Regions from separate parts of the Xanthobacter sp. DMC12 genome, predicted to be linked through region 2. Evidence: predicted binding sites of a transcription regulator. Region 2 holds the regulator's gene; each other region holds the start of a gene.
The links. The regulator LexA, encoded in region 2, represses DNA repair genes until DNA is damaged. The targets are predictions, from matches to a motif close to TGTTCNNNNTGTGTTCNG.

Region 1 (7,202 bases), 1.0 Mb from region 2:
CTCGATGAAGCGGGCCAGCGGGTCTGCGGCGAACAACATGCAGGTCACTGCCGCGATCACGGCGATGACCATGATGGGGATGTGCTCGGTCATGCCCACGGCGGTGATGATGCTGTCGATGGAGAACACGATATCGAGCATCAGGATCTGCACGATGGCCGCGGTGAAGCCGATGGTGACCCTGCTGTCCTTCACGTCCTCCGCATGGGTCTGCGGGTCCACGTTGTGATGGATCTCGGTGGTCGCCTTCCACACAAGGAACAGGCCGCCCGCGATGAGGATGAGGTCGCGCCATGAGAAGCCATGGCCGAACACCTCGAAGACGGGCGCCGTCAGCCGCACGATGATGGCGATGGTGCCGAGCAAGGCGAGGCGCATGATGAGCGCGAGGCCGATGCCGATGCGTCGTGCCTTGCTGCGGTATTGCTCCGGCAGCTTGTTGGTGAGGATGGAGATGAAGATCAGGTTGTCGATGCCGAGCACGACTTCCATGGCCACCAGCGTCACCAGGGCGACCCACGCGGCGGGATCGGCTGCGAGTTGGAGGAGGTAGTCCATCTAGGGGGTGCCTTCAGCGAGGGGTTGCGAGGAATTCTGGGCGCCGCCGGGAAGGGGCGCGGACTGCGGCGGGGCGTGGACGCGGATGGCGGCCGGACGGATGCGGAAATGCGCGGGCGTGTAGGTGACAAGCTCGCCGTCGGTGTTCACCGGCCGGGGGCGGCTGGTGCGCACCACGACCTTTTTCGTGCGGAAGGCGCGCACGTCATCCCACTGCCCCTGCGTGCCGGCGCGGAGCGAGGGCAGAAGCGCCAGCAGCCGCCACCAGTGGTCGACTTCGAGGCTGTAGAAATCGAGCTGGCCGTCGTCGGCGGTGGCGCTCGCTTCCACCGTCATGCCGCCGCCGTAGTGGCGGCCGTTGCCCACCGAGACCTGCAGGGTGCGCACGGCCTCGGCGGTTCCGTCGTGCTCGATATAGGCCGTGAACAGGCGCGACTGCATCAGCAGGCGGGCGGCGACGATGCCGTAGCCGACCACGCCGAAATAGCGCTTGGCCTCCCGCGTGAGCGCGCGGGCGAGATCCGCGGAAAAGCCGATGCTCGCCACGTTGAGGAAGGGATGGCCGTTGACCTCGCCGAGATCAATGAAGCGGGGCGGATGGTCCAGGATGACCCGCGCCGCCGCCAGCGGATCTGTGGGGATGGAGAGGGTGCGGGCGAAGTCGTTGGCCGTGCCGAGCGGCAGCACCCCGAGGGGGAGCTGGGTGTCGTAGAGGCCCGAGGCGGCCGCATTAAGCGTTCCGTCGCCGCCGCCGAGGATGACGAGATCCACCTCATCCGCACGGGCGCGCAGCGCGTCGGACACGTCACCAGCTGGCGGCAAGGGGGCTTCGAGAAGATCGAAGCCGGTTTCGAGCACGGCACGCACACCATCAAGCGGCAGGGTGCCGCTGCGGGCGCGCGTGTTGACCATGAACAGCGCGCGCCGCCGTGTCCGGGGGGCTCGGTCAGTCATGCTGCTGCCGGTCTCGACGATGCGGAGGGAACCATGGGGCCTCTGGATGGAGCGCGCAAATCACGCCTGATCCGACATCACGCAGAAGACCTGCGCCAGAGGGGCCCGGACCGGTGAGCGGGAAAATGGGGGCTGTGGCGCTACCGCCAAGGGGATGAGGCAGAATGTCGCGTGCTCGGCCCGCCTTCTGGCGTGGCTGGGGCGATCGACCTTCGCGGCTCTGGGGAGTGCCAAAGGAAACAGAGGGAGGAGAGCGGGGGCGTTGCTCTCCTCCCTCTACATCGGCCAGCACCAGGGTTGCGGCACCTGGCTATGACCGAACCCCTGTCCGCTTGGGAAGGGAAGGGAGGAGAGCGGGGGCGTTGCTCTCCTCCCTCGGTTCAATCAGCGCCCGGGTTGCGGCACCGGGCGATGACCGAACGGTTTGGTTCGATGAGTATTGACATAGCGCACCGCTTGGGGCGATGCAATAGAGAACTGAACGGTTCAGTCAAACGTGCGCTCGGCAGGCGTCTTTACCCCGTTCGATGTGTGGCATCATTGCCATGCCGGCCGTGCAAGGGACGCCATCATCGTCAATGCGCTTGCGCCCGGGATGTGCGATCGCCGAGAACGAAGGCCTAAGGAAGAGACCCGCGGGATGACGGACAGCGAAGGCGATATCGCACTCAAGCCACGACAGGTGGCGGGCGGGGAGGAGTGCGGCCCGTGCGATGCCCACGAAGCGGGGACAGGGGCGGGGCAGGACCCCGAGAAGCGCAGCCAGATTCTCGCCGGCGCCCGGGAAGTGTTCTTTGATCGCGGCTTCGATGCCGCCAGCATGGGCGACATCGCCCGCGCGGCCGGGGTCTCCAAAGGCACGCTCTACGTCTATTTCGAGAACAAGGACGACCTGTTCGCCGAGCTTGTCTCCAACGAGTGCGGCGAGACCGCCGAGCGCATGTTCGTCGTGGATCCCGACGAGGAGGATATCGAGGCGGCGTTGACCAAGATCGGCCGGTCCTTCGTCACCGCCATCCTCCGGCCGAGCAGCATCGCGCTGCTGCGGACGGTCATTTCCATTTCCGGAAAGTTTCCCGATGTGGGCCGCCGCTTCTTCGAGGCGGGCCCCTGCGCCGGCATCTCCCGCCTCGCCGTCTTTCTGAAGGCCAAGGTGGAGCAAGGGCTGCTCGACATCGAGGACGTGGATCAGGCGGCGAGCCAGTTCCTCACCCTCTGCAAGGATGGCGTGACCATTCCCGTGCTTGTCGGCGCACCGAACGCGCCCGATCCGGCGGCGGTGGAGAAATCGGTGCGGGGCGCCGTGCGCGTGTTCCTGCGGGCCTACGGCAGCGATCGCCGCGCCGCGTCCTGAGCGCTCACCCACCGGGCAGCACCAGTCGGCCTTCGGCATCGAACGGGAAGAAGGGATTGTGGGCGACTTCCCACAGATGCCCGTCGGGGTCGGCGAAATAGCCGCTCGTCCCGCCCCAGAATACCTTTTGCGCCGGCTTGACCACGCGCCCGCCCGCCGCCTCCGCCCGCGCGATCAGGGCTTCAGCCTCGTCCGGCGAGCCGACGTTGCAGGCGAGCGTGAGGCCGGCGAAAGGCTGCGGCGGGGCATCGGGCAGCATCGCATCCTCCGCGAGGCGCCCGCGCGGAAAGAGGCTGAGCACCACATTGCCCGCGCGGAAGAAGACGACGTTGCCGGCTTCCCCTTCTCCCGCCTTGCTCTCCTCGAGCCCGAGCGCCCGATAGAAGGCGGCGGCGCGCGAGAGATCGGACACGCCGAGCGTGACGAGGTGAAGCCTGAGATCGGGTGCGGTCATGCCGGCTCCTCAAGAGAACAAGTCGAGCTGCTCGCCCGGCTGCTTCGGACGGCGGAAGTGGTCGGTGGTCAGCTTCAGCCCGCGGCCGGCGAGGCCGAGGCGGCGGGCGGCGATCTCGAACCTGCGGCCTACCGTCCAGGCATAAGGACCATCCCCCCGCCCCCTCTTGCCGAAGGTTGAGTCGTAATCCTTGCCGCCGTGCATCTGGCGGATGAGATTGAGAACGTGGCGGGCCTTGTCCGGGAAATGTGCCACGAGCCATTCGCGGAACAGGTCGGCGATCTCGAGCGGCAGGCGCAGCATCACATAGCCGGCCTCGGACGCGCCCGCGGCCTTGGCGGAATCGAGAATGCGCTCGATCTCCATGTCGTTGAGCGCCGGGATCAGCGGTGCGGTGAGGACCGCGGTGGGAATGCCGGCGTCGGCGAGGCGGCGGATGGTGCCGAGGCGCACATGGGGGCTGGCGGCGCGCGGCTCCATGGTCCGCGACAGGTGCGGATCGAGCGTGGTCATGGAGATGGCGACTTTGGCGAGGCCCTTTTCCGCCATCGGTCCGAGGATATCGATGTCGCGCACCACCAGCGCCGACTTGGTGACGATGCCCACCGGATGCCCGAAGTCCGCCAGCACCTCGAGAATACGGCGGGTCAGCTCGTAGCGCCGCTCGATGGGCTGGTAGGGATCGGTATTGGTCCCCATGGCAATCACGCGCGGCTTGTAGGACGGGTGCGCCAGCTCTCGCGCCAGCAGTTCCGGGGCGTCCGGCTTCACGAACAGCTTGGTCTCGAAGTCGAGCCCGGCGGACAGTCCGTGATAGGCGTGGGTCGGCCGCGCGAAGCAATAGATGCAGCCGTGTTCGCAGCCCCGGTAGGCATTGATGGAACGGTCGAATGCGATGTCGGGGGACTGGTTGCGGGTGATGACCGTGCGGGCCCGCTCCTCCGTCACCTCAGTGCGGAAGGGCGGCAGATCTTCCAGCGTCTGCCAGCCGTCGTCGAACAGCACCCGGGCGGCCGGCTCGAAGCGCCCGGCGGCGTTGGAAACGGCCCCGCGGCCGCGCCGCCTTTCCGTCTCGACGCCGGTCCCGGTCTCTCCGTCCAGCGCGGGTGGCAGGGCAGGGGGCGGCGCGCTCCGCTCCTCGGCGAGGCGGCCCATGATGCGCTCGGAGCGGGTCTTCACCGGCGGCGAGGCGATACGGGCGTCGCCGGCAAAAGCCTTCGGTGCCGCCTTGGGCTGGGCGGCCTTGGCGGGAGTGGCTTTGGGCAAACCCGCCCTGGATTCGGCCTTCAGGGAGGAAGCGATCGGCGCGGCAATTGGTCCCCCCGGAACGGGCGGGGCGGCAGTGCGCGGGCCGTGGGAATCAGATGCGGGGCTCATGCTTAAAAAGCTAGCATCGAAACCGGAACATAACAAGAACATCTGGCCCGCGCCGACAGACACACGGGGGACTAGCGGCCTGCATCGTTTAATCTGGTATACTGTACACCAAAAGGCAGTTGCCAGACATTCCCATCTCCGGTAAAGGCCTCAGAAGACGCTTAGGAGCAGGGGGATAAGATGGCTGAACACGCCACGATCGAATACGCCACGGCAGACGGTAACGATTATCCCGAGCACGAGCGCACCTACGCGATGTTCACTGCCCTCGCCAAGTGGGGCACCATCGGCGTTGCTGCCATCCTCGTCCTGATGTGGATTTTCCTCCTCTGAACCGCTGAGCGGCCGGAGCACCGGAGACCTCAAGAAATGAAAATCGCTGTTCCCGCCGAGATCGATCTCGGCGAGCCGAGGGTTGGCGCGACCCCGGATACGGTGAAGCGTCTCGTCGCACTGGGCGCATCCGTGGCCGTGGAGAGCGGCGCGGGCGTGAAGTCCGGCATTCTCGATTCCGACTTCGTGGCGGCAGGCGCCACCATCGCCCCGTCGGCGTTTGACGCGCTGAACGGCGCGGAAGTCGTACTGAAGGTTCGCCGGCCGACGGAAGCCGAACTTTCGTCGTACAAGCCGGGCGCCCTCGTCCTCGCCATCATGGATCCCTACGGCAATGACGCGGCGCTCGCCGCCATGGCCAATGCCGGGATTGCTTCCTTTGCCATGGAGCTGATGCCCCGCATCACCCGTGCGCAGGTGATGGACGTGCTCTCCTCGCAGGCCAACCTCGCCGGCTATCGCGCGGTGATCGACGCGGCCGCCGAGTTCAACCGCGCGCTGCCGCAGATGATGACCGCCGCCGGCACCGTCCCGGCCGCCCGCGTCTTCGTCATGGGCGCCGGCGTCGCGGGCCTCCAGGCCATCGCCACCGCCCGCCGCCTCGGCGCCATCGTGACCGCCACCGACGTGCGGCCCGCCGCCAAGGAGCAGGTCGCCTCGCTGGGCGCAAAGTTCGTCGCGGTGGAGGACGAGGAGTTCAAGCAGGCCGAGACCGCGGCCGGCTACGCCAAGCCCATGTCGGCGGAGTACCAGGCCAAGCAGGCTGCGCTCGTCGCCGAGCACATCAAGAAGCAGGACATCGTCATCACCACCGCTCTGATCCCGGGCCGGCCCGCGCCGCGCCTCGTGACGGCGGAGATGGTGGCCTCCATGAAGCCGGGTTCCGTGCTGATCGACCTCGCGGTCGAGCGCGGCGGCAACGTCGCCGGTGCGGTGGCGGGGCAGGTGGTCGAGGTGAACGGCGTGAAGATCGTCGGCCACCTCAACGTGCCGGGCCGTATCGCCGCCTCGGCCTCGCCGCTCTACGCCAAGAACCTGTTCAACTTCTTCGAGACGATGGTGGACAAGGCGTCGAAGGCGCTGGCCGTCAAGTGGGACGACGAGCTGGTGAAGGCCACGCTCCTCACCCGTGACGGCGCCGTCGTGCATCCGAACTTCGCACCCAAGAATCCCGCAGCGACCAGCGAGGGAGCGGCCTGATGAATCCCGCCACAGCCCAGTCCGCGGCGGACGCCGCCGTTCAAGCCCGCATCGCCGCCGACGTCGCGCGCGATGCAGCCATGGCCGCGCAGGCCTACGCCGACCAGGCCGCCACCGCCCTCGGCGCTGCGGCCCACGCGGCGACCGGCGGGGCCATCGACCCCTTCGTGTTCCGCCTCTCCATCTTCGTGCTCGCGGTTTTCGTGGGCTACTACGTGGTGTGGTCGGTGACCCCGGCGCTGCACACCCCGCTGATGAGCGTCACCAACGCCATCTCGTCGGTGATCGTCGTGGGCGCGCTGCTCGCCGTCGGCGTGACCACGGTGGGCGATTCCAGCCACGCCTGGGGCGCGCGCATCTTCGGCTTCGTCGCGCTCATCTTTGCCTCGGTGAACATCTTCGGCGGGTTCATGGTGACCAGCCGAATGCTCGCCATGTACTCCAAGAAGAAGTGAGGCGAGGCACATGACCGCGAACCTCGCTGCCCTGCTCTATCTGGTTGCAGGCATTCTCTTCGTGCTGGCCCTGCGGGGCCTCTCCCACCCCACCACTTCCCGGCAGGGCAACCTGTTCGGCATGGTGGGCATGGGCATCGCCATCCTCACCACGCTGGCCCTCTCCCCGCCGTCCGACGGGATCGGCTGGGTGCTGGTGCTCGCCGGCATCGGCATCGGCGGTGGCGTCGGTGCGGTGGTGGCCAAGCGGATCGCCATGACGGCGATGCCGCAGCTGGTCGCCGCCTTCCACTCGCTCGTCGGCCTCGCCGCCGTGCTGGTGGCCGCGGCCGCGCTCTATGCACCGCGCGCCTTCGGCATCGGCGATCCCGGACACCTGCACGGGGCAAGCCTCGTGGAGATGTCGCTGGGCGTCGCCATCGGCGCGATCACCTTCACCGGCTCGATCATCGCCTTCGCCAAGCTCAACGGCAACATGAGCGGCAAGCCGATCATGCTGCCGGCGCGCCACCTGATC
Region 2 (7,202 bases):
CGAGCGAGGTGGCCGGCGCCTCGGAGGTGGACGCCGCCGCGCCGCCGCTGATGGCGGCCGAGGACTTCGCCTACATGCTGGAGGAGAAGCCGGGCGCCTATATCTTCATCGGCAACGGTCCGTCCGCCGGCCTGCACCATCCGCAGTACGACTTCGCCGATGCCGCGATTCCCTATGGGGCGTCCTATTGGGTGCGGCTGGTGGAGCGGGCGCTGCCGCTGACCGCTTGATCCCTACGCCTTCACCAGCACGAACGTCAGCAGGCCGGCCGCGACCTCCTGCGTCTCCAGCACCGCGCCCGTCTCGTGGGCGAGGTGGGGAATGTCGATCACCGCCATGGGGTCCGTGCAGGTGACGACGAGCCGTGTGCCCGCCGCCGCCTGCGCCAGCGCCTTGCGGGTGCGCAAGGCGGGCAGGGGGCATTTCAGCCCCTTCAGATCCAGCGCGACGGTGACAGCGGCCGCCTTCAAGCCGCCTGATCCCGGAGCCGGCCGAGGCTCTCCTCGCGGCCGAGCACGATCAGCACGTCGAACACCGGCGGGGAGGTGGACTTGCCGGTGAGCGCGGCGCGCAGCGGTTGGGCCACGGCACCGAGCTTCACGCCCTGAGCCTCCGCATACCCGCGCACCACGGCCTCGGTGGCGGCGGCGGTCCACTCCACGGCTTCCAGCAGCGGCACGAGCCGGCCGAGGTGGGCGCGGCCCTCGGCCGAGAGCAGGGTCGTCGCCTTCTCGTCCAGCGGGATGGGCCGCTCGACGAAGATGAAGTCGGCATTGTCGAGCAGTTCGACCAGCGTCTTCGCCCGCTCCTTCAGACCCGGCATGGCGGCGGCGAGCTGGGCACGGCGGGTGTCCGTCATGCGCGGCAGGCGGTGCTCCGCGTCCGGCAGGTGGGGCAGCAGCGCGTCGATGGCGGCCAGGAGTTCGGCATCGCTGGAGGCGCGCATGTAGTGGCCGTTGAGGCTTTCGAGCTTGGCGAAGTCGAAGCGCGCAGCGGAGCGGCCGACCTTGTCGAGGTCGAAGAATTCGACCATCTCGTCGGTGGAGAACACCTCCTGGTCGCCATGGCTCCAGCCGAGGCGCACCAGATAGTTGCGCAGCGCCGCCGGCAGATAGCCCATGTCGCGATAGGCATCGACGCCCAGCGCACCGTGGCGCTTGGAGAGCTTGGCGCCGTCCGGCCCGTGGATGAGGGGAATGTGCGCCATGCGCGGCACGTCCCAGCCCAGCGCGCGGTAGATCTGCGTCTGGCGGGCGGCGTTGGTGAGGTGGTCGTCGCCGCGGATGATGTGGGTGACGCCCATGTCGTGGTCGTCCACCACCACGGCCAGCATGTAGGTGGGCGTGCCGTCCGAGCGCAGCAGGACGAGGTCGTCGAGATCCTTGTTGGGGAAGGTCACGGTGCCCTGCACCATGTCCTCGATCACCGTCTCGCCCTCCTGCGGGGCGCGCAGGCGGATGACGGGCGCGCGGTCGGCCGGCGCCTCGGAGGGGTCGCGGTCGCGCCAGCGGCCGTCATAGCGCGGCGGGCGGCCCTCCTTGCGGGCCAGCTCGCGCATCTCGTCCAGCTCCTGGGGGGTGGCATAGCAGCGATAGGCATTGCCCTTCGCCAGCATCTCCGCCACCGCGGCCTGGTGCCGCTCGGCGCGGGCGAACTGGTAGATGGGATCGCCGTCCCAATCGATGCCGAGCCAGGAGAGGCCTTCGAGGATGGCGTCGATGGCCTCCTTGGTGGAGCGCTGGCGGTCCGTATCCTCGATGCGCAGCAGCATCTTGCCGCCCGTGTGGCGGGCATAGAGCCAGTTGAACAGCGCCGTGCGCGCCCCGCCGATATGCAGGAAGCCGGTGGGCGAGGGGGCGAAGCGGGTGACGATCTGCGACATCGGGCGGGGCTCGGCGGGATTGGGTCCGCTTGGACGGAAGACGCGCGTGCGGCAGCCCTGCGGAACGCAAACCGAACCACATGGCGCGCGGGAGGCGCCCGTGTAGCATAGAGGCGGGGCACAAGGAACACGGGGCGGGCGCGGCCCGGACCGGCCCCTCGGCGGGCGGGGATGGACGAGCGGGCCTCAGGCAGGGCGCGGACAGGGGGGCGGGGAGCTGCGGGCGCGCTCCCGGCGCTCTCCACGCGCGGTCTTATCCGCTTCGCCGATGCGCTGAAGGCCCGCATCGCCCATGACGTGGCGGCCGAGGCGGCCTCGGGCCGGCTGATCCTGTGGCTGCCGGCCGCCTTCACCGCCGGTATCCTGCTCTACTTCGGCGCGTCCACCGAGCCGTCGCTCGTCGCCAGCCTCGTCCTGGTGGCGGCATTTGCGGCGGCGGCCTTGGCTGCGCGGGCCCGCCCCGTGACGTTCGGCATCGCCGCGGTGCTGCTTGCAACTGCAGCCGGCTTTGCGGCGGGCGGGGTGCGCACCGCGCTCATCGCCCACGAGATGATCGTGCCGCCCAAGACCCCGGTGCGCCTGTCCGGCTTCATCGAGCGGGTCGAGCGGCGGACCACGGGCGACCGCATCCTGCTGCGGCTTGATGGAGACGCCGTGCGCGGGCTCGCCAACGCCCCGGCGCTGGTGCGGCTCTCGCTCCGCAAGGACTGGGCCCCGCCGGTGGGCAGCCATGTGACGCAGCTGGCGCAATTGCTGCCGCCCTCCGGCCCCGCCATGCCCGGCGCCCACGATTTCGGCCGCGCGCCGTGGTTTCAGGGCATCGGCGCCATCGGCTACGGGCTCGGCCGGCCGAAGGCGGCGGCGCCGCGCGATCCGCCTCTGTCCGTGCGCCTCGCCATGGGGCTGGACGGGGTGAGGCAAAGCCTCTCGAACCGGATCCGCGCCTCGCTCACCGGCGTGCCGGCCGAGGTGGCGGTGGCGCTGGTCGCCGGCGACCGTTCCGGCATTCCGCGGGCGGTGGAGGAGAGCATGCGCGTCTCCGGCCTCTCGCACATCCTCTCCATCTCCGGCCTGCACATGGCGCTGGTGGCCGGTACCCTGTTCGCACTGGCGCGGGGCGTGCTGGCGCTGGTGCCGGGGCTGGCGGTGTCGTTGCCCATCAAGTCCATCGCGGCGCTGATCGCGCTTTCGGGCAGCGCCTTCTATCTCGTGCTGTCGGGCAATGACGTGCCGGCCCAGCGCTCCTTCGTCATGACCGGGCTCGTGCTGGCGGGCGTGATGGTGGGGCGGCCGTCCCTGTCGCTGCGCTCGGTGGGCGTTGCGGCGGTGGTGGTGCTGGCGCTGACGCCGGAGGCGGCGCTGGACCCGGGAACGCAGATGTCGTTTGCCGCCACCCTCGCCCTCGTCGCCGCCTATGAGCGGCTCCAGCCCTTGCGGGCGATCCCCCGGCCGGATGGCATCGCCGGCGCGGTGGTCTCCTGGGTGGCTGTGCTGGTGGCGGGCACGGCGCTGACCTCGCTGGTGGCGGGGCTCGCGACGGCGCCCTACGGCATCTTCCATTTCCAGCGGGTGGCGCCCTATGGCCTGCTCGCCAACCTCGCCGCCATGCCGGCGGTGTCCTTCCTGGTGATGCCGGCGGGACTGGCGGGCGTGCTGCTGATGCCGTTCGGCTGGGATCATCTCGCCTGGCCGGTGATGGGGCGCGGCATCGAGATCATGACGGCGGTGTCCGACTGGGTGGGCACGCTGCCGGGCGCCGACATCCGCGCCGCCTTCATCGGCACCGGGACGCTGCTGTGGTTCTCGCTCGCGCTGCTGGCCCTCTGCCTGCTGCGCGGCGTCCTCACCCTCGCGGCGCTGGTGCCCCTCGGCCTCGCCGCGCTGGTGGCGGGCGCGCCTCTGAAGCCAGACCTCCTCATAGCGCCCGATGCGCAGACGGTGGCGGTGCGGATGCCGGACGGGCGGCTTTCGGTGCTCGGCGCCTCCGGCCAGAAACTGCTGGTGGAGCAGTGGCTGACGCGGGAGGGCGACCGCCGCACGGCCGGAACGAAGGACCTCGCCGCCGGCTTCACCTGCGATCCGCTCGGCTGCACCGCGCCGCTGCCCGGTGGCGGCACCATCGCCATTTCGCGCCGCGCCGAAAGCCTGGAGGCGGACTGCCTGAATGCCCGCATGATCGTTACCCGCGATCCGCCGCCCAAGACCTGCCCGGCAGAGGTGCTGACCCCGGCGAAACTCGCGCGGACAGGGACGCTCGCCTTCACCCTCCGCGACGGCGCGCTCGTCGCCGAATCCAGCCGCAAGGCTGGCGTATCCCGTCCCTGGATGGCGCCGCTGCCGCCGGAACCCATATCCGAACCCGCCACCGCCGATGCCGGCGACCCTCAGGCGGATGCGACCGCGCCCTGATGGGGGGGGGCTTCAAGAGGCGTCGGGGTGAGGAGCAACGCCCTTGAGAAAAAGCGCAGGCGCCCGTTGAGCGTGGACCGCCGCGCCCCTCACCCCGTTCCGGATCTCCCGCAGGAGAAATAAGGATCAGTAGCGGCGCATCAGGCCTATGAGCCGGCCCTGGATGCGCACGCGGTCGGGCCCGAAGATGCGGGTCTCGTAGGCTGGATTGGCGGCCTCGAGCGCGATGGAGGCGCCCTTCTTGCGCAGGCGCTTGAGGGTGGCTTCCTCGTCGTCCACCAGCGCGACGATGATGTCGCCGGTATCGGCGCTGTCGCATTTGCGGATCAGCACCGTGTCGCCGTCGAGGATGCCGGCCTCGATCATGCTGTCACCGCGGACTTCAAGGGCGAAGTGCTCGCCCGAGCCCAGCATCTCGGGCGGGATGTTCAGCGTGTGGCTGCGGCTCTGGATGGCGGAGATGGGCGTGCCGGCCGCGATGCGGCCCATGACCGGCACCGAGACCACCTGGCCCGCCTCGTCGTCCTCCGGCACCGGACGGACCTTGCCGAGGCTGCCCTCGATGACCGAAGGGGAGAAGCCGCGCCCTGCGGACCGGGCGGAGGCAAGGCCCGGCGCCACGCTGTCGGGCAGGCGCACCACTTCCAGCGCACGGGCGCGGTTGGGCAGGCGGCGGATGAAGCCGCGCTCTTCCAGAGCGGTGATGAGGCGGTGGATGCCGGACTTGGAGCGCAGGTCCAGCGCTTCCTTCATCTCGTCGAAGGAGGGTGGGACCCCGGTTTCCTTGAGCCGCTCATGGATGAAGCGCAGAAGGTCATATTGCTTCCGAGTGAGCATTCCCTGGCCCCGTTCCTTGCACGCACCGCCCGGAAGCGGCGCTCTCGGCCGGTCCCGATTCCAAGCGCATCCAGCCCGGTGCGCCGCGAAACAAATCATGAACAGTCTTTATCTGTTCCTTTTGTGTTCCGCAAGTGGTGAAGGCCCCGTTAACGCTCAATCGTCGAAGGGAATAATCTCGCAGGGGTCTCCGACACGCCCCGCAGGCGCGAAGGGCGGGCGCACCAGAAGGCAGTCGGCGGCGGAGAGAATGCTCAGCATGGCGCTGTCCTGCGAGGCGCAGGGAATGGCGTGGATCGAGCCATCCGCCCGGCGGTCGAGAGTCGCGCGCATGAAGTCCCGCCGCACATCATTGGGTGGCAGGTCGGCCGCGAGGCGCGCCGGCACGGTCTCGGGGCCGGGGCGGGAATCACCCTGCAGAGCGCGGATGAGGGGGACGAGGTAGACCATCCCGCAGACGTGGGAGGACACCGGGTTGCCCGGCAGCCCCAGCACCCGCACGGCGCCGCGATGGCCGAACATCAGCGGCTTTCCGGGGCGCAGCGCGATCTTGTGCACCGAGAGGTCCACCCCCTCGGCCTTCAGCGCCGGGGCCATCAGGTCATGATCGCCCACGGAGGCGCCGCCGGAGGAGACCACGAGATCGAATTCGCCGGAGAGCGCCCGCGCCACCACGGCGCGGATGGCCGCGAGGTCGTCCTTGATGAGGCCGAGGTCGGTCACATCGGCACCGGCGCGGCGGGCGAGTTCGGCGAGGCCGAAGGCGTTGGAGACGACGATCTCGCTGTCGTTGCCGGTGCCCTGGCCGGGCAGCACCAGTTCGTCGCCGGTCTGCAGCAAGGCGACGCGCGGGCGGCGCGCGACCGGCACTGTCGCATGGTCCATGGCGGCGGCCAGCATGATGTCGCGGCCTGTCAGGCGCCGGCCGGCGAACAGGCCGGGTGCGCTTTCGGAAAAATCGCAGCCGCGCTTGCGCACGTTGCGGAGCGCGGCGGTCGGGGCGGTGGTGGTTATGGTGTCGCCCTCGCGGGTGACGTTCTCCTGGATCACCACCGTGTCGGCGCCCTCCGGCACCACGGCACCGGTGAAGATGCGTACGGACTGCCCGGCGGCCACAACACCCGCAAAGGGGCGCCCTGCGGCGGACTCGCCGATCACGGTCAGGCGGGCGGGCGTCTCGGCGATGTCGGCGCCGCGCACGGCGTAGCCGTCCATGGCCGACATGTCGGCGGGGGGCTGCGTGCGGCGGGCCGCGAGATCGCGCGCCAGCACCCGCCCGGCCGCCGCCTGCACCGGCACATCCTCGACGCCGAGCGCGACGACGCCCTCAGTGATGAGCGCGGTGGCCTCCTCGACGGTCATGAGCGCCATGGCGCGGCTCCCTCACTCTGCACGTGCTGTCGGGTCATGATGGCGGAAACGGATCAAGCCGCTCCGTCATCTGCGCGGAAATGGCCGCTGCGGCCGCCGGATTTCTCCAGCAGGCGGATACCTTCAATCCGCATGCCACGGTCGGCGGCCTTGGCCATGTCGTAGATGGTGAGGCAGGCGACGGAGACGGCGGTCAGCGCCTCCATCTCCACGCCGGTCTGGCCCGTCACCTTGGCGCGGGCGGTGACATGAAGGCCGGGCAGGGCGGGATCGGGGACAACCTCCACCTCCACCTTGGTCAGCATCAGGGGATGGCAGAGGGGGATCAGCTCATGGGTGCGCTTGGCGGCCATGATGCCGGCGATGCGCGCCACGCCCAGCACGTCGCCCTTCTTGGCGTTGCCGGAGAGGATGAGGTCCAGCGTCTCGCGCGCCATCGCCACGCGGCCCTCGGCCAGCGCCTCGCGGGTGGTCGCATCCTTGTCGGACACGTCCACCATGCGGGCGGCGCCCTGTTCGTCGAGATGGGTCAGGCTGGCCATGGAAGTCGCGGTCTTCCCCGGAATCGATCTGAGGTCGGGGAAGATGGCGTCCGCGGCGGCGCCTGTCCACCGCCGCAAGGGCAGGGCGGCGGAAAGGCTGTGTTGCCGGCGTTGGTTGGATCAGCGCAGGCGGGTCCAAGTCTGCGACTGGCAGAGCACCG
Region 3 (7,202 bases), 270 kb from region 2:
CCGCTCGTCGATCTCGCCGATGAATTCGATGCCGGGCGTGGCCTCCACCATGGGGCGGATCTTCTGCTCCCAATAGTCCTCGTCCACCCGGTCCACCTTGGCTGCGATCTTCAGCGGCAGGCCGGCGCGGGCGGCGATCTCGATGGCCCGGTCGGGCCGCTTTTCCGGCGAGATGCGGCCGAGGAAGGCGAGGTAGTCGCCGCCTTGGGGATTGAACGGCAGCAGGGTCTCCGGCAGGCCGTGATAGATGGTCGAGGCCCAGTTCACCGGCGGCATGGGCTTGCGCTGGTGGTTCGAGATCGAGACCAGCGGGAACTCGTCATAGAGCGCATAGAGCCGGTGGGCGGCCACGCTATCGAGCCGGCCGTGCAGGGTGGTGAGCGTGCGCGGAGCATGCTCCTTCAGCACCGCATAGTGCAGCACGTCCACATGGACGTGGAGGATGTCGAATTCGTCCGCGCGCCGCCGCACCTGCTCCAGCATGAGCATGTGGAAGACGATGGGATCGACCGGCCCCGGCGACAGTCGCAGGCCCATCTCGCACATGGGTTCGAGCTGCGCCGAAGTCAGGGAGTCCCCGCTGGCGAACAGCGTCACGTCGTGGCCCTGCGCCACCAGCGCTTCGCACAGATAGGAGACGATGCGTTCGGTTCCGCCGTAGCGACGCGGGGGCACGCTCTCGATGAGCGGCGCGATCTGGGCGATGCGCATATGTGTCTCCTCCGGCGTCGCCGGCGCGATGTGAACCGAGGATGCGGGCGCTTGTCCCGTGCTCTTCGGCCTGAACGCGGCAGGCCGGCTCAGGGTTTCACCGCACCTGCGAAAGAAGGCCGCGCCGAAGCGGCAGCTCGGCGTTAGGGCAGGTGTGCGGGACGCGCCGCGTTACGAAATGTTATCCACATGCTGTGGACGAAAGAGAACATATTGCGAACTTAGAACAAAACAGGTACAACTGCCACGTTCTTAATTCCCCTTGCACCCGCACCGGAGCGCGGCGATGACTCAGGCGACACTCCGACTCGTCGAAGGTTCTTCCATGGACAAGACCAAGGCGCTGGATGCCGCGCTCTCGCAGATCGAGCGGCATTTCGGCAAGGGCTCCATCATGCGGCTCGGTAAGGGGGGGAAAGCCCTTGAGATCGAGAGCATTCCCACCGGTTCGCTGGGGCTCGACATCGCGCTGGGCATCGGCGGGCTGCCCAAGGGGCGCGTCGTTGAGATCTACGGCCCGGAATCCTCGGGCAAGACCACGCTTGCGCTGCACACCATCGCCGAATCGCAGAAGCGCGGCGGTACCTGTGCCTTCATCGATGCCGAACATGCGCTCGATCCGGTCTATGCCCGTAAGCTCGGCGTGAATTTGGACGACCTGCTCATCTCCCAGCCGGACGCTGGGGAGCAGGCGCTGGAGATCGCGGACACGCTGGTGCGCTCCGGCGCCATCGACGTGCTGGTGGTCGATTCGGTGGCCGCCCTCACTCCGCGCGCCGAGCTCGACGGCGAGATGGGCGACAACCAGCCCGGCCTGCAGGCTCGCCTCATGAGCCAGGCGCTGCGCAAGCTCACCGCCTCCATCTCCAAGTCCAACACCATGGTCATCTTCATCAACCAGATCCGGATGAAGATCGGCGTGATGTACGGCTCGCCCGAGACCACCACGGGTGGCAACGCGCTGAAGTTCTATGCCTCCGTGCGCCTCGACATCCGCCGCATCGGCGCCATCAAGGAGCGCGACGAGGTCGTGGGCAACCAGACCCGCGTGAAGGTGGTGAAGAACAAGCTGGCGCCGCCCTTCAAGCAGGTCGAGTTCGACATCATGTATGGCGAGGGCGTCTCCAAGACCGGCGAGCTTCTTGACCTCGGCGTGCGCGCCGGCGTGGTGGAGAAGTCCGGCGCCTGGTTCTCCCACGACAGCCAGCGCCTCGGCCAGGGCCGCGAGAACGCCAAGACCTTCCTGAAGCAGAACCAGGAGATCGCCGGGCGCATCGAGGCGGCCATCCGCCAGAACGCCGGCCTCATCGCCGAAAAGATCCTCGCCGGCGATCCCGAAGAAGATGCCGAGGGCTCCGCTGCCGACGCCTGAGGGGCGGATGCGGAGTGCGTCGTGACGGTTACAGGGCGGGCGGGGACCTAACGGTGCCCGCCCGTTTTTATCGAGGAGCGTGATGTGTCCGGGGCCCAGCTTCGTGTTGCGCCCTCGCGTTTCTGGACAAGCGGCGGGCCCATCGTTAAACGAACCCGGTTCCGCCGGCCGCCACGGTCGAGGGGACCGCGCGACGCCCGAGGGGTGGCCGGAGGTTGGCCCGAGGCGCTGGCGCGCGCAGCGATCACCAGAGCCGGCGGCCGCAAGGCCCGGCCTCCGAGGGACAGTGCCGGCACATGAGCGGCGTCAACGAGATCCGGTCGAGCTTCATCGACTACTTCGTCAAGGAGGGCCACGAGGCCGTCGCCTCGTCGCCCCTCGTGCCGCATAACGACCCCACGCTCATGTTCGCCAACGCGGGCATGGTGCAGTTCAAGAACGTCTTCACCGGCGTCGAGAAGCGGCCCTATTCGCGGGCGGTGACGTCGCAGAAGTGCGTCAGGGCCGGCGGCAAGCACAACGACCTCGACAATGTGGGCTACACCGCGCGGCACCACACCTTCTTCGAAATGCTCGGCAATTTCTCGTTCGGCGATTATTTCAAGGATCGCGCGATCGAGCTCGCCTGGAACCTCGTCACCCGTACCTTCGAATTGCCGAAGGACCGCCTGCTCGTCACGGTCTACAGCGAGGACGAGGAAGCCCACGGCCTGTGGAAGAAGATCGCCGGCCTCTCCGACGACCGCATCATCCGCATCGCGTCGTCGGACAATTTCTGGTCCATGGGCGACACCGGCCCGTGCGGCCCCTGCTCGGAAATCTTCTTCGACCACGGCCCGCACATCTTCGGCGGCCCGCCCGGCTCGGCGGACCAGGACGGCGACCGCTTCATCGAGATCTGGAATCTCGTGTTCATGCAGTATGAACAGCTGCCGGGCGGCGAGCGCGTCGGCCTGCCGCGGCCGTCCATCGACACCGGCATGGGCCTCGAGCGCATCTCGGCGGTGCTGCAGGGCACCCACGACAATTACGAAACCGACCTCATGCGCGCCCTCATCGCCGAGGTCGCCGAATTCACCGGCGTGGATCCCGAGGGCCCGCAGAAGGCGAGCCACCGGGTGATCGCCGACCACCTGCGGGCGTCGGTCTTCCTCACCGCCGATGGCGTGCTGCCCTCGAACGAGGGGCGCGGCTACGTCCTGCGCCGCATCATGCGCCGGGCCATGCGCCACGCGCAGCTGCTCGGCGCCAAGGACCCGCTGATGCACCGCCTCGTGCCTATCCTGGTGCGCGAGATGGGCCGGGCCTATCCCGAGATCGTGCGCGCCGAGCCGCTGGCGGAAGAGACGCTGCTGCTGGAGGAGACGCGCTTCCGTCGCACGCTCGAGCGCGGCCTCTCGATCCTCGAGGAGGAGAGCCAGGGCCTCGTTTCCGGCGCCAGCTTCCCCGGCGAGGTCGCGTTCAAGCTCTACGACACCTACGGCTTCCCGCTTGACCTGACCCAGGATGCCCTGCGCGCCCGCGGTATCGGCGTCGACACGGCGGCGTTCGATGCGGCCATGGCGCGCCAGAAGGCCGAGGCCCGCGCCAACTGGGCCGGCTCCGGCGAGGCGGCCACCGACACGCTGTGGTTCGGCCTTCGCGACAAGGTGGGCGCCACCGACTTCCTCGGCTACGATACCGAGAAGGCGGAAGGCGTGGTCACCGCGCTGGTGCGCGACGGTGCCGAGGTGGCGGCTCTCAATGCTGGCGAGACCGGCCTCGTGGTGCTCAACCAGACCCCGTTCTACGCCGAATCCGGCGGCCAGGTCGGCGATACCGGCCGCATGACGGGAGAGGGCGGCCTCGTTGCCGAGGTGCGCATCACCCAGAAGAAGCTGGGCGACCTGTTCCTGCACGATGTGAAGGTGGAGAGCGGCACGCTCAAGCCCGGCACCGCTTTGGTGCTGGAGGTCGACCACGATCGCCGCGCCGCCGTGCGCGCCAACCATTCCGCCACCCATCTGCTGCACGAGGCGCTGCGCCGTGTTCTCGGCGAGCATGTGGCGCAGAAGGGCTCGCTGGTCGCGCCCGACCGCCTGCGCTTCGACTTCTCGCACCCCAAGCCCCTCAGCGAGGCCGAGGTGGCGGAGGTGGAGGAGATCGCCAACCGCTTCGTGCTGCGCAACGAGCCGGTGGAAACCCGCGTCCTTGCCGTGGACGATGCCATCAAGTCCGGCGCCCGCGCTCTGTTCGGCGAGAAGTACGGCGAGGAGGTGCGCGTCGTCTCCATGGGTACCGACGACGGCAACGGCGCGCCCTATTCGGTGGAGCTGTGCGGCGGCACCCATGTGAAGCGCACCGGCGACATCGGCCTCATCTCCGTGGTCTCCGAAGGCGCGGTGGCCTCCGGCGTCCGCCGCATCGAGGCACTTACCGCCCGCGCGGCGCGCAAGCACCTGAACGGCGCGAATGCCGCCCTCATCGCCACGGCCTCCGCGCTCAAGGCGCCGGTTGGCGAGGTGGAGGCGCGCGTCGCCGCCCTCGTCGAGGAACGGCGCAAGCTGGAGCGTGAGCTGGCCGAGACCCGCAAGAAGCTGGCCATGGGCGGCAGCCAGGGCGCGGGAGACGCCGTGCGCACGGTCGGCGACATCAAGCTGCTCGCGCGCCAGGTGGAAGGCATCGAGATCAAGGATCTCAAGGGCCTGGTGGACGAGGGCAAGAAGCAGATCGGCTCGGGCGTCGTCGCCATCGTCGGCGTCACGTCCGATGGCAAGGCCGGCATCGTGGTGGGCGTTACCGCCGACCTCACCGCCCGCGTCGATGCCGTTTCTCTGGTGCGGCTGGGCGCCGAGGCCCTGGGCGGCAAGGGCGGCGGCGGCCGCCCCGACATGGCCCAGGCCGGCGGCCCCGACGGCGACAAGGCCGACGCGGCACTCTCCGCCATCGAGGCGGCCCTCGCGGGCTGAACGGCCGGGCGGCTTCGCCCTCGCCGCGCACGCGACAGGCCGGACCCGGTCCGGCCTGGTGGGTAGCGTTCGTGCGACCGGTCCACGACGCGCGCGACGTGGATTTGACGCAAGCCCCTTGCGCAGCGCCATCGCTTCTTGCCACACAGGGGTCGGGGCGCCGGCAGCAGGCAGCGGAGTGGCGGTGCGTTGAACGACAGCTTCCTGAAGGATGCGTTCGTCTATCTCCTCGCCGCCGGGGTGCTGGTGCCGCTGTTTCACCGCGCCCGCATCGGTGCCGTGGTGGGCTTCATCGCGGTGGGCGCGCTCGTGGGCCCGCACGGGCTGGGACGTCTCGCCGATACGCTGCCCCTGGTGCGCTTCGTCACCATTTCCAGTCCCGCGCGGGCGGCGCCCTTTGGCGAGCTGGGCATCGTCTTCCTCCTGTTTTTGCTCGGCCTCGAATTCTCCACCGCGCGGCTGTGGGCACTCCGGCGCGAGGTGTTCGGCGTCGGCTGCCTGCAGGTTGTCCTGTGCGGTGCGCCGCTGGCGCTGGGGGCCGCGCTCGCCGGCTATCCGCCGGGGGTGGCGCTGGTGCTGGGCTTGGCGCTGGCGCTGTCGTCGACGGCGGTCGTGAGCCAGTTGCTGATCGATCAGCACCGGGCGCTTGCGCCGCTCGGCCAGCTCGTCATCGCCGTCCTGCTGTTCCAGGACCTGATGGTAGTGCCCATCCTCCTGGCGGCCGAGCTTCTCACCGGCAATGCGCCGGATGTCCTCACCCTGGCCGCCCTCGCGCTCGTCAAGGCGGTGAGCGCGGTGGCGCTGATCTTGGTCGCGGGGCGCTTCGTGCTGGCACCGCTGGTCGCCGCCGCGGCGTCCACGCGCTCGCGTGACCTCATCATGGCCATCACGCTGGTCGTGGTGGTGGGCTCCGCAGCGATCACCCACCGGGCGGGCCTGTCCAGCGCCCTCGGCGCCTTTCTGGCGGGGATGCTGCTGTCGGAGACGGCCTACCGCCACCAGATCGAGGTGGACCTTGAACCCTTCAAGGGCCTGCTCATCGGCGTGTTCTTCGTGACCGTCGGCATGAGCGTCGATTTTGCCGTCGTGCTGCCGCGCCTCGGCTGGGTTGTGGCGGGCGTCGCCGGCATTCTCGCCGTGAAGATCGTCGGCACCTATGCCGCTGGCCGCCTCATGAAGGTTGCGCCGCCGGCTGCGGCGGAGGCGGCGGTTCTGCTGGCCCAGACCGGGGAGTTCGCCCTCGTGGTGCTGGCGCTTCTGGCGGCCAGCGGTGCGCTGTCCCGGGCGGATGCCGGCGTCCTCATCGCCATGGTGGGCTTCAGCCTCGCGGCAACGCCCCTGCTGGCGCGGCTGGGCCGCCGGCTGGGACGGACCCTCGACGCGCGGCTCAACGACAACCTTGCCGCGCCGCCACACAGCAGCGTCGCTGGGCACGTGGTGATCGGCGGTTTCGGGCGGGTGGGCCGCATGGTGGCCGAGGCCCTGGAGGAGGAAGGGGTCGCCTATGTGGCGCTCGACAACGACCCCCGCCGCGTGGCCGAGGCTCGGGGCGTCAACCTTCCTGTCTATTTCGGCGATGCCGGGCGGGCGGAGATGCTGGCGCGGCTCGGGGCCGAGCGGGCGAGCGTTTTCGTCGTGACCCTCGATGCCCCCAATGCGGCCGAGCGCATGGCGGCCGCGGTGCGGCAACACTGGCCGGCGGCGGCGATCCTCGCGCGCGCCAAGGATACGGAGCACGCCCACCGTCTCTCCGCGCTCGGGGTGTCCGGCGTGATCCCCGAGGCGCAGGAGGCAAGCCTCCAGCTCGCCGCCCGCCTCTTGACGCAGCTCGGCCTGCCGGACGAGGTGGTGACGGCGCGCACCGAGCGCGCCCGCGCCCGCATCGAGACGGCGCTCGGCAATGCGCGAAGCCAGGGCGGGCAGGGAAATTGAGGACGAGATGAAGGTGCAATCGGCCCGCCGGCGGGTATTCGACATTCTGGAGCGCGACCTGCCCGGCGACCGCACGGCGGATTTCGTCCATTACTTCCTCATCGCCATGGTCCTGCTGTCGGTGGCCGGCGCGGTGCTGGCGACGGTGCGCTCGCTGGAAATCCACGACGCGTGGTGGTTCAAGCTCGGCGAGTTCTGCGCGCTGCTGATCTTCACGGTGGAGTACGGCCTGCGCCTGT
Region 4 (7,202 bases), 170 kb from region 2:
TGGTCGATATCGATCACCTTGTCGAGGTGTTCCAGCCCCTCCAGCTTGTCGAACGGGGCAGGGGCCTCCGAGGCGCCGTTCAGCCGCCGCGCCACCGCCTTGTAAAGCGTGTCGATCAGCAGCGTGGACTTGCCGCCGCCCGACACGCCGGTGATGCAGGTGAACAGCCCGAGGGGAATTTCCGCCGTGACATTCTTCAGGTTGTTGCCGCGCGCGCCGGTGAGCTTGAGCATGCGCTTCGGATTGGGCTTGCGCCGCGCCGGCACGCCCACGCTGAGTTCGCCCGTGAGATAGCGGCCGGTGAGGGAGGCGGGATTGGCAAGGATTTCCGCCGGCGTGCCCTGTGCCACGATCTTCCCGCCGTGGATTCCCGCGCCCGGGCCCACGTCCACCACATGGTCGGCGGCGAGGATGGCGTCCTCGTCGTGCTCCACCACGATCACCGTGTTGCCGAGGTCGCGCAGGTGCTTGAGCGTGCCCAGAAGGCGCTCGTTGTCGCGCTGGTGCAGGCCGATGGAGGGCTCGTCCAGCACATAGAGCACGCCGGTGAGGCCCGAGCCGATCTGCGAGGCGAGGCGGATGCGCTGGCTCTCGCCGCCCGATAACGTGCCCGAAGACCGCGCCAGCGTCAGATATTCCAGCCCCACGTCGAGCAGGAAGCGCAGCCGCTCGCGGATCTCCTTGAGGATGCGTCCGGCGATCTCGTTCTGCTTGTCGGTGAGCTGGGCCGGGAGGTTCTCGAACCATCCGGCCGCCCCGCGCACGGAAAGCTCGCCGATCTCGCCGATGTGCCGCCCGGCGATCTTCACCGCCAGCGCCTCGGGCTTCAGCCGGTAGCCGTTGCAGACCTTGCAGGGCACGGTGGAGAAGTATTTGGAGATCTCCTCCCGCGCCCAGTCGCTGTCCGTCTCCTTCCAGCGCCGGTCGAGGTTGCGCACCACGCCCTCGAAGGTCTTCGAGGTCTCATAGGCGCGCATGCCGTCGTCATAGTGGAAGGTGATCTTCTCGCTGCCCGAGCCGAACAGCAGCACCTCCCGCGCCTGCTCCGGCAGGTCGGCGAAGGGCACGTTCAGCTTGAAGTGGTAGTGCTTGGCCAGCGCATCCAGCGTCTGCCCGTAATAGGGCGAGGTGGATTTGGCCCAGGGGGCGATGGCGCCCTGCTTCAGCGAGCGCGCCTTGTCCGGCACCACGAGGTCCGGATCGATGGTCTGCTCCACGCCGAGCCCGTCACAGGCCGGGCAGGCGCCGAAGGGATTGTTGAAGGAGAACAGCCGCGGCTCGATCTCCGGAATTGTGAAGCCGGACACCGGGCAGGCGAACTTCTCCGAGAAGATGATGCGGCGCGGATCGCCGGCCTCGTCCTTCTCGTCGGCGAACTCCGCCACCGCGATGCCATCCGCGAGGCCGAGGGCGGTCTCGAAGCTGTCGGCGAGGCGTTGGGCGAGGTCCGCGCGCACGACGATGCGGTCCACCACCACGTCGATGTCGTGCTTGAACTTCTTGTCGAGGGCCGGTGCCTCGGCGATCTCGTGGAAGGTGCCGTCGATCTTGACCCGCTGGAAGCCCTTCTTCATCCACTCGGCGAGTTCCTTGCGATACTCGCCCTTGCGCCCGCGCACCACCGGCGCCAGCAAGAAGAGCCGCGTGCCTTCTGGCAGCGCGAGGGTGCGGTCCACCATCTGCGAGACGGTCTGGCTCTCGATCGGCAGGCCCGTGGCCGGCGAATAGGGCACGCCGGTGCGCGCCCACAGCAGGCGCATGTAGTCATAAATCTCGGTGACTGTGCCCACCGTGGAGCGCGGGTTCTTAGATGTGGTCTTCTGCTCGATGGAGATGGCCGGCGAGAGACCGTCGATCTGGTCCACGTCCGGCTTCTGCATCATCTCCAGGAACTGGCGGGCATAGGCCGAAAGGCTTTCCACATAGCGCCGCTGTCCTTCCGCATAGATCGTGTCGAAGGCGAGCGAGCTTTTCCCCGAACCGGACAGGCCGGTGAACACCACCAGGCTGTCTCGGGGGATTTCGAGATCCACGTTCTTGAGATTGTGCTCGCGCGCGCCGCGCACCGACAGGGTGCGGGCATCGCGACGGGGGGCGGGACGCGGGGAGGCTGCGCGATCAGACATGGACATCCGCTGGCGCCTGCGGCGCAAAAAGGGGTCGGGGCCTGAGGAACGATCGTGCCACGCTTGCGGCGGCAAACACGCCGACGGCTGGAAAGCCGCGCAGCGCGCCAAGGAACGTGCTCATGAACTCAGGGAAATGTAGTGGACCTTGTGCGATGCGGAAGAGAACATAATCAGAACTCCGGAGGGTGCCACCCAAAAAGAGCCGTCGACTCGCATGGAGCGCGCCCGATGGCCTTGCCAGTCTGGGGGAAGTCGGCTAGGAACACAACGTGAACATCTGATCCCTCAGGTGATACGCGCGGAAGAGCGTGCCGGTTCATCGGTTCATCATGGGGATAAAGCCGCACCGGGGGTCGCGTGGCCCGGCGGGGACGCTAGGGTGCGGGATTCGCGGCGTGCCGATCTTCGGTGGCGCCCAGAAACGGACTACGGCACGAGGGAGAGCGCGATGGCCGGCAGCGTCAACAAGGTGATCCTGATCGGCAATCTGGGCCGCGACCCGGAGGTCAAGTCGTTCCAGAACGGCGGCCGCGTCTGCAACCTGTCCATTGCCACGTCCGAGAACTGGCGCGACAAGGCCTCCGGCGAGCGCCGCGAGCGCACCGAGTGGCATCGCGTGGTGATCTTCAACGAGAATCTGGTGGGCGTCGCCGAGCGTTTCCTGAAGAAGGGCTCCAAGGTCTATATCGAGGGCCAGCTCGAGACCCGCAAGTATGAGAAGGACGGCCGCGAGACCTACACCACCGAGGTGGTGCTGCGCCCCTATCGTGGCGAGCTGACGCTGCTCGACGGTCGCGAGGGTGGCGGGTCCGGAGCAGACGAATACAGCGGCGGCTCCGACTTCGGCTCGGCCAGCCCCATGGGTGGCGGCGGTGGCAGCTTCGGCGGCTATAGCGGCGGCGGTTCCGGCGGCGGGCGCCGTCCGGCGCCGGCTGGCGGCGGGATGGGCGGCGGCTCGGGTGGTGGTCGCCCCGCGGCCGATCTCGACGACGAAATCCCCTTCTGAGGCGGCCGGCGCCTGTCGCGCCGGTGGAGGCGGGGCGAAGCGTCGGTGACCCCGGCCGCGGCCCGGTCGTGCAGTGTCCATTCCTGCGTGCGGGGCCTCGACGTGGAGGGAACGCGTGGCGTTCCCTGTCGCCCCGTCGCGGCGTCGTTCGCTGGTCGGGTTTTCATGCCTTTTCAGGCCCTTCTGACGCAAAAGCGACAAAATGTGCGGCGCCTAGCAAAGTGCTCCGCATAAGTTATTGATTTATAACGGGAAAAATTGAGCCAACCGGTGGGGTTTTGCTGGCGTCGGAAGGGTGAATCGGCTAGAAGGAAGCGCCCTTCCAATCCATGCGAGTGCTGACTTTTGGCCGATTCCGAAACGCCGAAGAGTGGCGGCGAGCCGCCGTCCGACATCCGGCCCGTTTCCATCACGGAGGAGCTGTCCCGCTCCTATCTCGACTATGCCATGAGCGTCATCGTCGCCCGGGCCCTGCCCGACGTGCGCGACGGCCTCAAGCCCGTGCATCGGCGCATCCTGTTCTCCATGCACGAGAACGGGTACGAGTGGAACAAGCAGTATCGCAAGTCGGCCCGCGTGGTCGGCGACGTGATCGGTAAGTACCATCCCCACGGTGACCAGTCGGTCTACGACGCGCTGGTGCGCATGGCGCAGACCTTCGCCATGCGCCTCCCACTGGTGGACGGTCAGGGCAATTTCGGCTCGGTGGACGGCGATGCCCCGGCGGCCATGCGCTACACCGAGGTGCGCCTGGAGAAGGTGACCAACACCCTTCTCGACGACCTCGACAAGGAAACCGTCGACTTCCAGGAAAACTACGACAACACCGAGAGGGAGCCGAGCGTCCTTCCGGCCAAGTTCCCGAACCTTCTGGTGAATGGTGCGGGCGGTATTGCGGTGGGCATGGCCACCAATATCCCGCCGCACAATCTCGGTGAGATCATCGATGTCACCGTCGCCCTGCTGGACGACCCGCTGCTCGAGCCCGAGGCGCTGCTGGATCTGTTGCCCGGCCCGGACTTTCCCACCGGCGCGCTGATCCTCGGCCGCACCGGCATCCGACAGGCATATCTCACCGGCCGCGGCTCGATCCTGATGCGCGCGAAGGTCGCCATCGAGAACATCCGCAAGGACCGCGAAGCCCTCATCGTCACCGAGATTCCCTATCAGGTGAACAAGGCGACGATGATCGAGAAGATCGCGGAGCTGGTGCGTGACAAGCGGGTGGAGGGCATCTCCGAGATTCGCGACGAGAGCGACCGCGACGGCATGCGCGTGGTCATCGAGATCAAGCGCGACTCCCAGGCCGACGTGGTGCTGAACAACCTCTACCGGCTCACGCTGCTGCAGACCTCGTTCGGCGTGAACATGGTGGCGCTCTCCGGAGGCAAGCCCGGCCTGCTCACCCTGCACGACGTGCTGACCGCCTTCATCGCCTTCCGCGAGGAGGTCATCAGCCGGCGCACCAAATTCCTGCTGCGCAAGGCGCGCGACCGCGCGCACGTTTTGGTGGGCCTCGCCATCGCGGTCGCCAACATCGACGAGGTGATCCGCCTCATCCGCACCGCGCCCGACCCGGCGACCGCCCGCGAGTCCCTGATGGGCCGCGACTGGCCGGCCAAGGACATGGCGCCGCTGATCGCCCTCATCGCCGATCCGCGCCACAAGCTGAAGGAGGACGGCACCTATCGCCTCTCCGAAGTGCAGGCCCGGGCCATCCTGGACCTGCGCTTGCAGCGCCTCACCGCCCTCGGCCGGGACGAAATCGCCGACGAGCTGGACAAGCTCGCCGCCGAGATCGCCGATTATCTCGACATCCTCGCCAGCCGGCCGCGCATGCGGGCGATCATCCGGGACGAACTGCTCGCCATCAAGGCGGAGTTCGGCACCCCCCGGAAGACCGAGATCGTCGAGGGCTTCGGCGATTTGGAGGACGAGGACCTCATCCAGCGCGAGGAGATGGTCGTCACGGTCTCCCACGCCGGCTACATCAAGCGCGTGCCGCTCTCCACCTATCGGGCGCAGCGGCGTGGCGGCAAGGGCCGCTCGGCCATGCAGACGCGCGACGAGGATTTCGTCACCCGCCTGTTCGTGGCCTCCACCCACGCGCCGGTGCTGTTCTTCTCCTCCAAGGGGCAGGTCTACAAGATGAAGGTGTGGCGCCTGCCGCTGGCGGCGCCGCAGGCCCGCGGCAAGGCCCTCATCAACATCCTGCCGCTGGAGCAGGACGAGCGCATCACCTCCGTCGTGCTGCTGCCCGAGGACGAGGGCGAGAACCAGCGCCTGCAGATCATGTTCGCCACCACCGGCGGCACCGTGCGGCGCAATGCGCTCACCGATTTCCAGCAGGTGAACCGCAACGGCAAGATCGCCATGAAGCTGGCCGACGGCGAGGCGATCGCCGATGTGGGGCTCTGCACGGAGGAGGACGACGTGCTCCTCACCACGGCGGCCGGCGCCTGCATTCGCTTCCCCGCCACCGAAGTGCGCCTGTTCAAGGGGCGCGACAGCGTGGGCGTGCGCGGCATCCGGCTGGAGGAGGGTGACAGCGTCATCTCCATGGCAATCATCCGCCATGTGGATGCCGATGCCGAGCAGCGGCTCGCCTACATCAAAATGCGCCGCGCCCTGCGTGGCGAGGCGGGCGAGAGCGCCGAGGTGGAGCAGGAAGAGGGGGCCAGCGGCTCCGGCCAGCTCAGCCAGGAGCGCTATGCAGAGATGGGCGCGAAGGAGCAGTTCATCCTCACCGTCTCCGAGAACGGCTACGGCAAGCGCACCTCGTCCTACGAATATCGCGTCACCGGCCGTGGCGGTAAGGGCATCGTCGCCATGGCGGTGAACGAGCGCAACGGGCGCCTCGTCGCCTCCTTCCCGGTGGAGGATGCCGACCAGATCATGCTCGTCACCGACGGCGGCCAGCTCATCCGTTGCCCGGTGGATGGCATCCGCATCGTCGGCCGCGCCAGCCAGGGCGTCATCGTGTTCGACACGGCGGAAGGCGAGCGCGTGGTCTCGGTGGAGCATATCAGCGAGGATACCGGCGCCGAGGGCGAGGCGGGCGAAGGCGGCGCGGAAGCCGCCGGAGACGACGCGCCGGAGGCCTGATCCGCGAGCGGGGGCTTCGGCCAGAGGAGCGCAAGTGATGATCTCGGCCGAAAGCCTCGCCCTGTTCGTGCTCGCCTGCATTGCCCTGGGGGCGACGCCGGGCCCCAACGTGGCGCTCATCGTCGGCACCAGCCTCAAGCATGGTCGGCAGGCGGGCATCCTCACCGCCATGGGCGTCAATGTGGGCCTCATCGCCCAATTGGCGCTGGTGGCGGGGGGCCTCGCCTATGTGGTGGAAGCCTTCTCCCGCCATTTCGATCTCGTGCGGTATGCGGGCGCGGCCTATCTCGTCTGGCTGGCGGTTATGCAGTGGCGCGCCGCCGGCAAGGCCTTGGAGGCGCCCACACCTTCCGCTCATGCCGCCTTCGGACGTGGGCTCGCGGTGGCCTTCGCCAACCCCAAGACGCTCCTGTTCCACGCGGCCTTCCTGCCGCAGTTCGTCACCAACACGGCTGATCCCGTGCCGCAGATCGCGCTTCTGGCGGCGATCTTCGCGGTCATCGCGCTCGTGGGCGACATGCTGTGGGCGGTGGTGGCGGACAAGGCGCGGGCTGCGCTCAAGGGGCGCTTCACCCTCGTGGCGGACCGCGTTTCCGCCGGCATCCTCGTCGGCGGTGCGGCGCTGCTGCTGGCGGCGGGACGGCGATAGGCTCTCCGCGGCGCCGCTCCGCATTGCCCCGCGGGGGCAGGGGGCTATAAGGCCCCATGTCTGCCCTTCTGCATGATTCCGCCCCGCTCGAGGTTCTGCGCCACGTCTTCGGTTACGAGGCGTTTCGCGGGCGCCAGCGGGAGATCGTGGACCATGTGGTCGGCGGCGGCGATGCCCTCGTGCTCATGCCCACGGGCGGCGGGAAATCCCTATGTTATCAGGTGCCGGCGCTGGTGCGGCCGGGCACCGGCATCGTGGTCTCGCCGCTCATCGCGCTGATGCACGACCAGGTGCAGGCGCTGCGCCAGCTGGG

Region 1: the regulator LexA is predicted to act here: its motif matches at 4,721-4,738, upstream of ACT535_RS07590 (PA0069 family radical SAM protein).
Region 3: the regulator LexA is predicted to act here: its motif matches at 916-933, upstream of recA (recombinase RecA).
Region 4: the regulator LexA is predicted to act here: its motif matches at 2,388-2,405, upstream of uvrA (excinuclease ABC subunit UvrA).

Annotation. Positions count from the first base shown of each region.
Region 1 covers NZ_JBQUYZ010000001.1:1,650,639-1,657,840, reverse strand. Annotated here, with positions in the region: gene ACT535_RS07610 (TerC family protein) at 1-558, opposite strand, end outside; gene ACT535_RS07605 (lipid kinase) at 559-1,512, opposite strand; gene ACT535_RS07600 (TetR/AcrR family transcriptional regulator) at 2,153-2,866, shown strand; gene ACT535_RS07595 (VOC family protein) at 2,871-3,320, opposite strand; gene ACT535_RS07590 (PA0069 family radical SAM protein) at 3,330-4,475, opposite strand; gene ACT535_RS07585 (aa3-type cytochrome c oxidase subunit IV) at 4,878-5,030, shown strand; gene ACT535_RS07580 (Re/Si-specific NAD(P)(+) transhydrogenase subunit alpha) at 5,067-6,230, shown strand; gene ACT535_RS07575 (proton-translocating transhydrogenase family protein) at 6,230-6,685, shown strand; gene ACT535_RS07570 (NAD(P)(+) transhydrogenase (Re/Si-specific) subunit beta) at 6,696-7,202, shown strand, end outside.
Region 2 covers NZ_JBQUYZ010000001.1:653,809-661,010, reverse strand. Annotated here, with positions in the region: gene ACT535_RS02940 (M20 aminoacylase family protein) at 1-230, shown strand, start outside; gene ACT535_RS02935 (sulfurtransferase TusA family protein) at 234-470, opposite strand; gene gltX (glutamate--tRNA ligase) at 467-1,882, opposite strand; gene ACT535_RS02925 (ComEC/Rec2 family competence protein) at 2,054-4,291, shown strand; gene lexA (transcriptional repressor LexA) at 4,418-5,128, opposite strand; gene ACT535_RS02915 (molybdopterin molybdotransferase MoeA) at 5,285-6,499, opposite strand; gene moaC (cyclic pyranopterin monophosphate synthase MoaC) at 6,553-7,041, opposite strand; gene ACT535_RS02905 (DUF2147 domain-containing protein) at 7,162-7,202, opposite strand, start outside.
Region 3 covers NZ_JBQUYZ010000001.1:922,848-930,049, reverse strand. Annotated here, with positions in the region: gene ACT535_RS04270 (glycosyltransferase family 4 protein) at 1-711, opposite strand, end outside; gene recA (recombinase RecA) at 998-2,083, shown strand; gene alaS (alanine--tRNA ligase) at 2,380-5,031, shown strand; gene ACT535_RS04255 (cation:proton antiporter domain-containing protein) at 5,221-6,963, shown strand; gene ACT535_RS04250 (cyclic nucleotide-gated ion channel) at 6,971-7,202, shown strand, end outside.
Region 4 covers NZ_JBQUYZ010000001.1:485,742-492,943, forward strand. Annotated here, with positions in the region: gene uvrA (excinuclease ABC subunit UvrA) at 1-2,126, opposite strand, end outside; gene ssb (single-stranded DNA-binding protein) at 2,578-3,135, shown strand; gene gyrA (DNA gyrase subunit A) at 3,481-6,240, shown strand; gene ACT535_RS02115 (LysE family translocator) at 6,278-6,889, shown strand; gene recQ (DNA helicase RecQ) at 6,946-7,202, shown strand, end outside.